DNA from 2 places in the Paenibacillus sp. FSL R5-0473 genome. Region 2 is predicted to be linked to the other one. Evidence: riboswitches for the same ligand, from Rfam matches in the RefSeq annotation. Region 2 holds a riboswitch; the other holds the start of a gene.
The links. Region 2 has a riboswitch for S-adenosylmethionine ahead of MKY28_RS01235 (methionine ABC transporter ATP-binding protein). Riboswitches for the same ligand answer to the same signal wherever they lie in the genome.

Region 1: it holds a riboswitch for S-adenosylmethionine, as region 2 does, so the genes downstream of both, mmuP (S-methylmethionine permease) here and MKY28_RS01235 (methionine ABC transporter ATP-binding protein) in region 2, are expected to answer to the same signal.

Annotation. Positions count from the first base shown of each region.
Region 1 covers NZ_JBBORL010000003.1:11,230-15,452, forward strand. The annotation lists gene MKY28_RS31445 (spore germination protein) at 1-701, shown strand, start outside; gene MKY28_RS31450 (Ger(x)C family spore germination protein) at 698-1,900, shown strand; SAM riboswitch class I at 1,971-2,072, shown strand; gene mmuP (S-methylmethionine permease) at 2,165-3,577, shown strand; gene mmuM (homocysteine S-methyltransferase) at 3,555-4,223, shown strand, end outside.
Region 2 covers NZ_JBBORL010000001.1:247,061-251,283, reverse strand. The annotation lists gene MKY28_RS01240 (methionine ABC transporter permease) at 1-495, opposite strand, end outside; gene MKY28_RS01235 (methionine ABC transporter ATP-binding protein) at 496-1,530, opposite strand; SAM riboswitch class I at 1,657-1,798, opposite strand; gene MKY28_RS01230 (Cthe_2314 family HEPN domain-containing protein) at 1,928-2,644, opposite strand; gene MKY28_RS01225 (COX15/CtaA family protein) at 2,810-3,748, opposite strand; gene MKY28_RS01220 (thioredoxin family protein) at 4,048-4,223, opposite strand, start outside.

The sequences.
Region 1 (4,223 bases), on a different contig from region 2:
ATATGATTTCAGGCGGGCTTGGCGTTATCGTACGCGTGTTTGAGATCATCCTTCCGATTACGATTATTATATTTGTGATTGAAATTTTGCTTAGTAATCAGCTATTCGAGATTGGCAATCTGAGACCCGTCCTCGGTGATGGGATTATGCCCGTTTTCCAAGGGTTGAAGCCTTCACTATTATCTTATACGGGCTATGAGGTGATGTTAATCATGACTGCCTATATGAAAAATCCGAAGAAGAGCAATAAAGCGATGACCTGGGGGATACTCATATCCACTATTATCTACTTGATCACGGTGGTGATGGTTATAGGCAGTTTATCGCTCGATGGCATCAAAACTCGAACTTGGCCAACGCTGGATTTGGTAAGAAGCTTCGAAATTCAGGGTTTGATATTCGAGCGTTTTGAATCCTTATTGCTGGTCATCTGGATTATGCAAATCTTTTCGACTACAGCAATTACACATTACTGCGCTTCAGTGGGTATTCGTGATTTGTTTCGTTCCAAAAAAATCAAAGGCATCATGTACGGCCTGCTTCCGTTCATTTATCTGACAGCAATGATACCCAAAACAGTGGATGATACTTTTGCACTAGGAGATATGCTGGGCAATGTGTCCGTATTTTTGTTTGGCATTTTACCTCTGGTACTACTGTTGTTAAGTCTGATTCGCAAAAAAGGAGGCAAGCATGCATGATTACATTCCGTATGTTGTTACGCTTAGCCACTGTATTATGCATTCTCTTAACGATATCCGGATGTTGGAGCAGTCGGGAGATAGAGGATCTAAGTGTCTATGTCGGTCTTGGAATTGATATCGGTAAAGAGACAGAATTTGAGAAAGACATCGCAACTCAGGGAGGAGCGTATTCCAAGCAGAACAATTTGACGGCCACGGTACAGATTGCTCCCGGTAATTCCAGCAGTCAGAAGAGCCAACAATCCGGTTCGCCTGCTTCTGGTAAAACGTCCTATTCCAATGAACAGCTTACCGGAGATTCCTTGCTGCAAATCTTTCGTCAGTTTGCACTGAGACGAGATCATCCGCTCATCGGACATCATCTGAAGGTTATCGTTGTGTCCAAGGATATCGCCAAAAAGTATGGTCTGGACCAGCTGCTGGATTTTGTACTTCGGGATAACGATATTCGTCCTAACTGTCTGGTGTTGATTAGCCATCATCGCGCTGTTGATGTACTGACTTCAGATGATCCTTCCCGGATTCCAGCCTTTTATCTTACAGGCATTACCAGTAATTCGTACTTGTCCAATAAAATCCTGGACCCCGTTCTACTCTCCAAATTAGATGCACAAATGCAATCCGGTTCCAGCTTTTTGCTCCAGAATGTACTGAACTCCAATGGAGAGGACAAATTCTCCGGTGCCAGTATCTTTGATGGGAAAACGACCAAATTCATCGGGGAACTCAGCCAAACGGATCTAGAAGGGCTATCGTGGATCAGACCTAAAGAAAAAGGAGGTATCTTGAAGACATACAATAAAGCGGGATTCACTGTTGTATATGAAATGAAGAAGAAAAAAACAACAATAATTCCAAAAGTGGTTGGCGATGATATTTCATTCCATGTGAAGACTGAATCCGAAGGCTGGTTGATGGAGGATTGGCGCGCTCCCGAGGAAGAGGAAAAAGGTGCGTATCTCAGTGAATTGGAAAAAGAATTTGCTGAACTTGCCAAACAACAGATTCGACAGTTGTTATACAAACTGCAGCATACCTATAAAGTAGATGTTGCGGATTTTCGGGATAGCTTGCGTATCAAAGAACCTAAAACATGGAAAAAAGTCAAAGACGATTGGGATAAAATTTTTAGCACCGTGCCGATCACGTATGAGGTAAAGACCACCATCACGAATCCGGGGTCTTCCACCGAATAGCGAGGTGTGCCATTTAATATTTAAATGTTGACACATTCATGATAGATCGCTATATTAGTAAAAAATCATTTTCTTATCCAGAGAGGTGGAGGGACTGGCCCTTAGAAACCTCAGCAACAGATCTGAAGGATACTGTGCTAATTCCAGCGGGTGAAAGCCTGATAGATAGGAGCGTTTGTTTTTATTTGTCAGTAACGGCGCACTCTTTAGGCAGAGTGGGTCTTTTTTGTTTTTTCTGGATGAAGAAGTAGGGGAGCAGCAGGTATGGAGAACAACAACGACAAAGGGCATTTTCAGCGGAAAATGCAGGCACGGCATGTGGTCATGCTCTCTCTCGGAGGAGTCATTGGAACGGGATTATTCCTCAGCTCAGGTTACACCATTCAGCAGGCGGGACCACTGGGAACCATTCTGTCCTACCTGATCGGAGCCATCGTTGTATATCTGGTGATGCTCTGTCTTGGTGAACTGTCTGTTCATATGCCAGAGACGGGAGCATTTCATAGTTATGCAGCCAAGTATATTGGACCGGCAACAGGCTACACGGTGGCTTGGTTATACTGGTTAACCTGGACTGTTGCGCTTGGCTCCGAATTCACAGCCGCCGGATTGCTGATGCAGCGCTGGTTCCCATCGGTGAACGTATGGATATGGAGCGCGGTTTTTGCACTGATGATCTTTCTGTTCAACGCTCTAACGGTGAAATTTTTTGCGGAATCCGAGTTCTGGTTCTCATCTGTAAAAGTAGTGACTATCGTAATTTTCATTATTATCGGTGGCGCAGCCATGTTTGGTATTATTCCCATGGCGGATTCTGAACCGGCTCCATTTCTATCGAATATTACCGCATCCGGGTGGTTCCCTCATGGAGCTACAGCGATATTGATGACCATGCTTGCTGTAAACTTTGCCTTCTCAGGCACCGAGTTAATCGGCATTGCCGCCGGGGAGACGGAGAACCCGGAAAAGACGATACCAAAGGCTATTCATACAACGCTGTGGCGTTTGGTTATTTTCTTCATCGGAACGATTATTATCTTGTCGGCCTTGCTGCCCATGTCGGATGCCAGTGTACTGGAAAGTCCGTTTGTAGCGGTAATGGAGCGGGTGGGTGTACCCTATGCAGCAGACATTATGAACTTTGTTATTCTGACGGCGATTCTCTCTGCTGCCAATTCAGGCCTATATGCTTCTTCACGGATGCTCTGGTCTCTGGCTGACAAAAGAACGATCTCTCCGTGGTTTGCCAAATTGACCAAAAGCGGAGTACCGCTGAATGCACTTCTGATTAGTATGGTGGGTGGTGCGCTGGCATTGCTGTCCAGTATTATTGCGCCAGGTACGGTGTATATTACGCTGGTTTCCATTTCAGGTCTGGCTGTCGTTGCGGTATGGATGAGCATCAGCGCTTCCCAATACATGTTCCGCAGACAATATATCCGGGAAGGACATGCGGTCAAAGATCTGGTCTACCGCACACCACTGTATCCGGTGGTACCAATTGTTTCATTTATATTATGTCTGGCTTCATGCATAGGTATTGCCTTTGACCCGACACAGCGAATTGCTCTGTATTGTGGGGTTCCGTTTATCGCATTATGTTACGCTGCTTATTATCTGACAGAACGTGTGAATAAGAAAAGAGGAAAAGTACATGACGCAAGAACAACAGACTAACCCCATAGAACAGATCCTGCGTGAACATCCAGTCATGATTCTGGATGGAGCGTTGGCTACGGAACTCGAACAGCATGGATGTGATCTCGATGATCCACTATGGTCTGCTCGTGTGTTGCTTGAGAATCCGGATGTTATTGTTCAGGTCCATGCAGATTATTTTCGAGCAGGAGCCGACTGTGCGATTACATCCAGTTATCAGGCGACGGTGGATGGCTTCCGCAAGAGAGGAATCGATGAACAGGCAGCACTTGAGCTGATCCGCAAGACGGTGGAGTTGGCTGCTCAGGCGAGAGATGCCGTATGGGCGGAAGTGCAGAGTGATTTAGTAGGGAGAGAAAGCTCAACAGGTCAGCTTGTAGAAGCTCCTTCGGTACGTGCCGAGACGGTGGAGAATGAGGAGCAAATAACAGAACGTACAGTAGATCACGAAGGAGATTGTCTTCGTCCACGTCCAATTATTGCCGGGTCCGTTGGGCCGTACGGCGCCTATCTGGCGGATGGATCAGAGTATGTGGGACATTACGCCGTGTCGGATGAGACGCTTGTCGCATTTCACCGTCCGCGTATGGCGGCGCTAATTGAAGCAGGTGCTGATATTCTTGCGTTTGAGACGATTCCTTCCTTGCAGGAAGCACAAGTGCTG
Region 2 (4,223 bases):
CATCGCCGTATAGGAGACAAGCGTAACAATGGTGATCGTTATACCAGCAAGCAGTCCAGGCAGTGCCTCAGGCAGTAACACCCGTCTTACAATCTGTCCGGTCGATGCACCCATCGACTGTGCCGCTTCAATGACACCACGATCAACTTCTCGCAACGTCGTCTCCACCAATCGAGCAAAATAAGGAGCTGCTGAAATCACCAAAGGAGGTATAACGCCGAGCACCCCCGTAGCTGTACCGACGAGTATACGAGTGAATGGAATAAGAGCAACAATCAATATGATAAATGGGACTGAGCGCAAAATATTCACAATCAGGGATAGTATAGTGTACACTGCCCGTGACTTAATCGAAGCAGATCGGGCTGTCATGAACAGCAGTACTCCGAGCGGTAAACCTAAGATAACGGTAAACAAGCCTGATACACCCAAAATTTGCAGTGTCTCTATGGAAGCTTTACCAACCTCTTCCCAACGTACGGTTGAAAAATCCATCTAACGAAGCACCTCCACATCAAGTCCCTCAGCGGTTAATTCTGATATCGTCCGATCAATCGCATTTGAATCACCCTCGAACCGAACGGTCAGCTGCCCATAAGGAACCTGTTTGATCGTAGAGATTGTACCTTGCAGGATGGCAAAATCCACGCCTGTTTTACGTACCGTTCTAGACAAAATCGCTTCATACGTTTTGTTACCCAGAAAGGATATCTTCACAAGTTTGGAAGCAGCACCTGCCTGCAATTCAACGCCTGCATTTGCCAGAGCGGTCTCTTCCAGAGCAAGTCCAGCTTCATGGTCACGCATCATGAAGTCCCGCGTAATCGCATGCTGCGGCTTCAGGAACACGTCTGTTACAGGTCCTTGTTCCACAATGCCACCTTGATGAATGACAGCCACCTTGTCACAGATGTTCTGAATGACATGCATCTCATGTGTGATCAGCACAATCGTAAGGTTGTACTTTTCATTAATGTCGAGCAATAACTTCAGGATTGAATTTGTCGTCTGCGGATCAAGTGCCGAAGTAGCCTCATCACAGAGAAGTACATTTGGATCACTTGCAAGTGCTCTCGCAATCCCTACACGTTGTTTCTGTCCACCCGATAATTGAGCCGGATATTTGCTGCTATGGTGCTCCAGACCAACCAGTGCGAGCATTTCCTTCACTTTGCGATCAATAGCTTCCTTGGGTGTATTCACAAGCTTTAGTGGAAAAGCTACATTGTCATATACCGTTGCCGAAGATAACAGATTAAAGTGTTGAAAAATCATCCCGATCTTGCGTCTCTGTTGCTGCAATTCGGTTTTGCTCAGTTCAGTCAAGTTGATTCCGTCGACCCATACCTCACCCTCCGTAGGCCGTTCCAGCAAATTAATGCAGCGAATCAATGTGCTTTTGCCCGCTCCAGAATGGCCAATCACACCGTAGATTTCACCCTTTTGGATGCTCAAATTCAGCTCGGATAACGCTGTTGTAGATTTTTTCCCTTTGCCGTACGTTTTCGTTAAACCTTTTAATTCAATCAATCGCACTTGCCCCTTTCCAACCACCTACATGTATCTTTACCCGATCTAAAGGAAAACTCCCCTTAAAGTACAAAAAAAGAGCCCTTTGCAGATACAAAGAGGGCTCTTCACGTGAAAGAATATACCTTCTCATCTGCCAAAATCGTGTCTTGCACCATTTTGTAGGAATTAGCACCTAACATCTATAACGAATGATACATGTATCATGTCGTTACAAATCGGTTGCCGGGCTTCATCGGGCCTGTCCCTCCGCCGCTCTCGATAAGAAATATGTTGTTGTAGGATTTTATAAGTTCATGTAGTTTATGCTTTATAATGTGAACGTAACTTTTGAAATATCAATTATATCCGTGTAACATTCGATTGAAACTCAGTATATTCCAAGTATTCCGATTTGTCAAAGGGAATTATTTCTTTTCCATATTTTATTGATATAACTATAAGAGGCTGTTAACGTTTCACAGACCATATCGACGCCCTGACGCATTTCCTGCACATGCTGATTCAGATCCTCCAATTTCACTTTACCTTGCAAGGTCTGATGTAACTGCCACAGGTCATCGTGCATTTCTGAGTTCATGTAGTGAATTTCCATATTACGTCGTTTGCGCAGCTTGCTCATCGGTTCACGATAAGAGTCCTTGATCTGTATTAATAGCAACGCAAGATCATGATGTTCCCTCGCATAGTCGAACTGCCTTAACACCGTAAAATAAGAAAAATGCGCTTTGGTATTTGAAGTATTCAACTGGAATATTTCATTTAATACCGTGCCGACTTTATCCAGAATGGCAAAGCAGCGGATAAAGCCATCTTTGTAGAAATACACATACCGAGCATACTCGGCTTTTTCAGTCGGCGTCATATCATCCGTTGATCCTGCAACGACCTTTTTACGAAAATGAGCAGCAGCGAAACAGCTTTGCTCCAGTTCATCCAGTGAGGAGATGAGTCCCTGAGTCCACACATACAGTTTCCGATAGTCATGCGTGGGATCATGGTCCACATGCATTTGTCGTTGAAATAGCTCAAGCGTATGCGCCATTGCGTCCATCGCTGCCTTCAATTTACCTTCGTTTATACGTGGCTTTTCCCCCAACAACGTTCGCAGCATATCTAACCTCCTCTTTTCCAAATCAACAAGAATTCATCACCGTAAACGTAACACATCATCCATTCCGTGTAATTGCTGCTTGCCATAGGTTGCCCTGATCCCTCTGACATCAAACAAAGTCCACCTGTCCAATGATGTACATCACTGGATGGTGGACTTTCATATTTAAAAACGATTAGCCGGGCGATGTAGCTTGTACACCAGGAAACTCATATACGTTAAGACTCCGAACAATATGGCGATATCCAGCATATGAGCAAGAGCTACGAACATGTATACTTCCGGACGGTTCATTGTCACCATCATGAAAATACCAATGACTACTTGCATCAGAATAAGAACAACGGATACCACACCCAGAGTACGCATTTCCTTGTTGTCCGGATGATTACGGTAAGCGAAATGACCCAGGATTGCGATAACAATCACGAGCGACGCAGCTGCTGCACGGTGAGCAAAAGCAACCGCTACCCCACCCGAAAGCTCAGGAATAATCTGACCGTTACAAAGAGGAAATCCAGAACATCCACCGGCAGAATCCGTGTGACTCACAAATGCACCTGTGTATACCACGAGATATGTGTAAATGGTGGAGAACCAGACCAGATTCCTGAATTTTTTGCTAACCCGAGGGTATTTATTCAGGCGCTCCAATCCGCCATCTTTGGCCTCCTGCCTTATGCCCAGCGCCATCATTAGAGAACTCGCAAAAGCAATCAGTGCAAAACCAAAATGCAGTGCCATGACTGCTGAAGATTGGGAGAAGACAACGGCAAAAGCCCCCATGATTCCCTGGACGATAACAAATACCAGAGTTAAGAAAGAAAACAATTGCAGGTCACGGCGTGACTTGCCAAACCGCAGAAAAGCAACAAACGAGGCAATGGACAACAGTCCAGCCAGTGCACTTACAGCGCGATGGGAATATTCAATGAGTGAAGCCACAGTATGTGCGGGAACGAGTTTTCCGTTACATAAAGGCCATTCTGTTCCACAGCCAAGGCCTGATTCCGTTTTGGTTACGATGCCTCCACCAAAAGTGGCCAGAAACATGACAAGACAGGTTAATACGGTTAACCATTTAAACAAAGTTAAGTGTTTCAATTTTTTCTCACCCGCTGTTGGTTTAAGATGGCGAAGAATATTCTCCGCTTGTTTCGGTACTTTGACACTTATTTCACAACTAAATTCATTATACCGGATAAAATGTTCATTGACGTCGCGCTTTGTGACAAAATGTTAACGTCTGGTGAAATAATGACCCACAGGTCATTTGGGATATGTACAGAAACGTTTCTTACATAGAACGTGTCGAACACACAAACGCCATTTCCCTATTTCAAGAGAAATGGCGTTCTTTTTATTATACCCTTTTACAACATGAACCTGTCATACTTTTATTATCATTTATGGATCGTGTTGTACACCTCAACTGCGCGATCCAGGAACTGCTCAATCTCTTCTCTCGACTTGCGCAGCTTGTTCACATACCGTACGAGTTCGCGGCCATCTGTATACGCCACAAAGCTCGGAATGCCAAGAATATTCTGCTCTTCACTAACAGTTCCAACCTGATCCA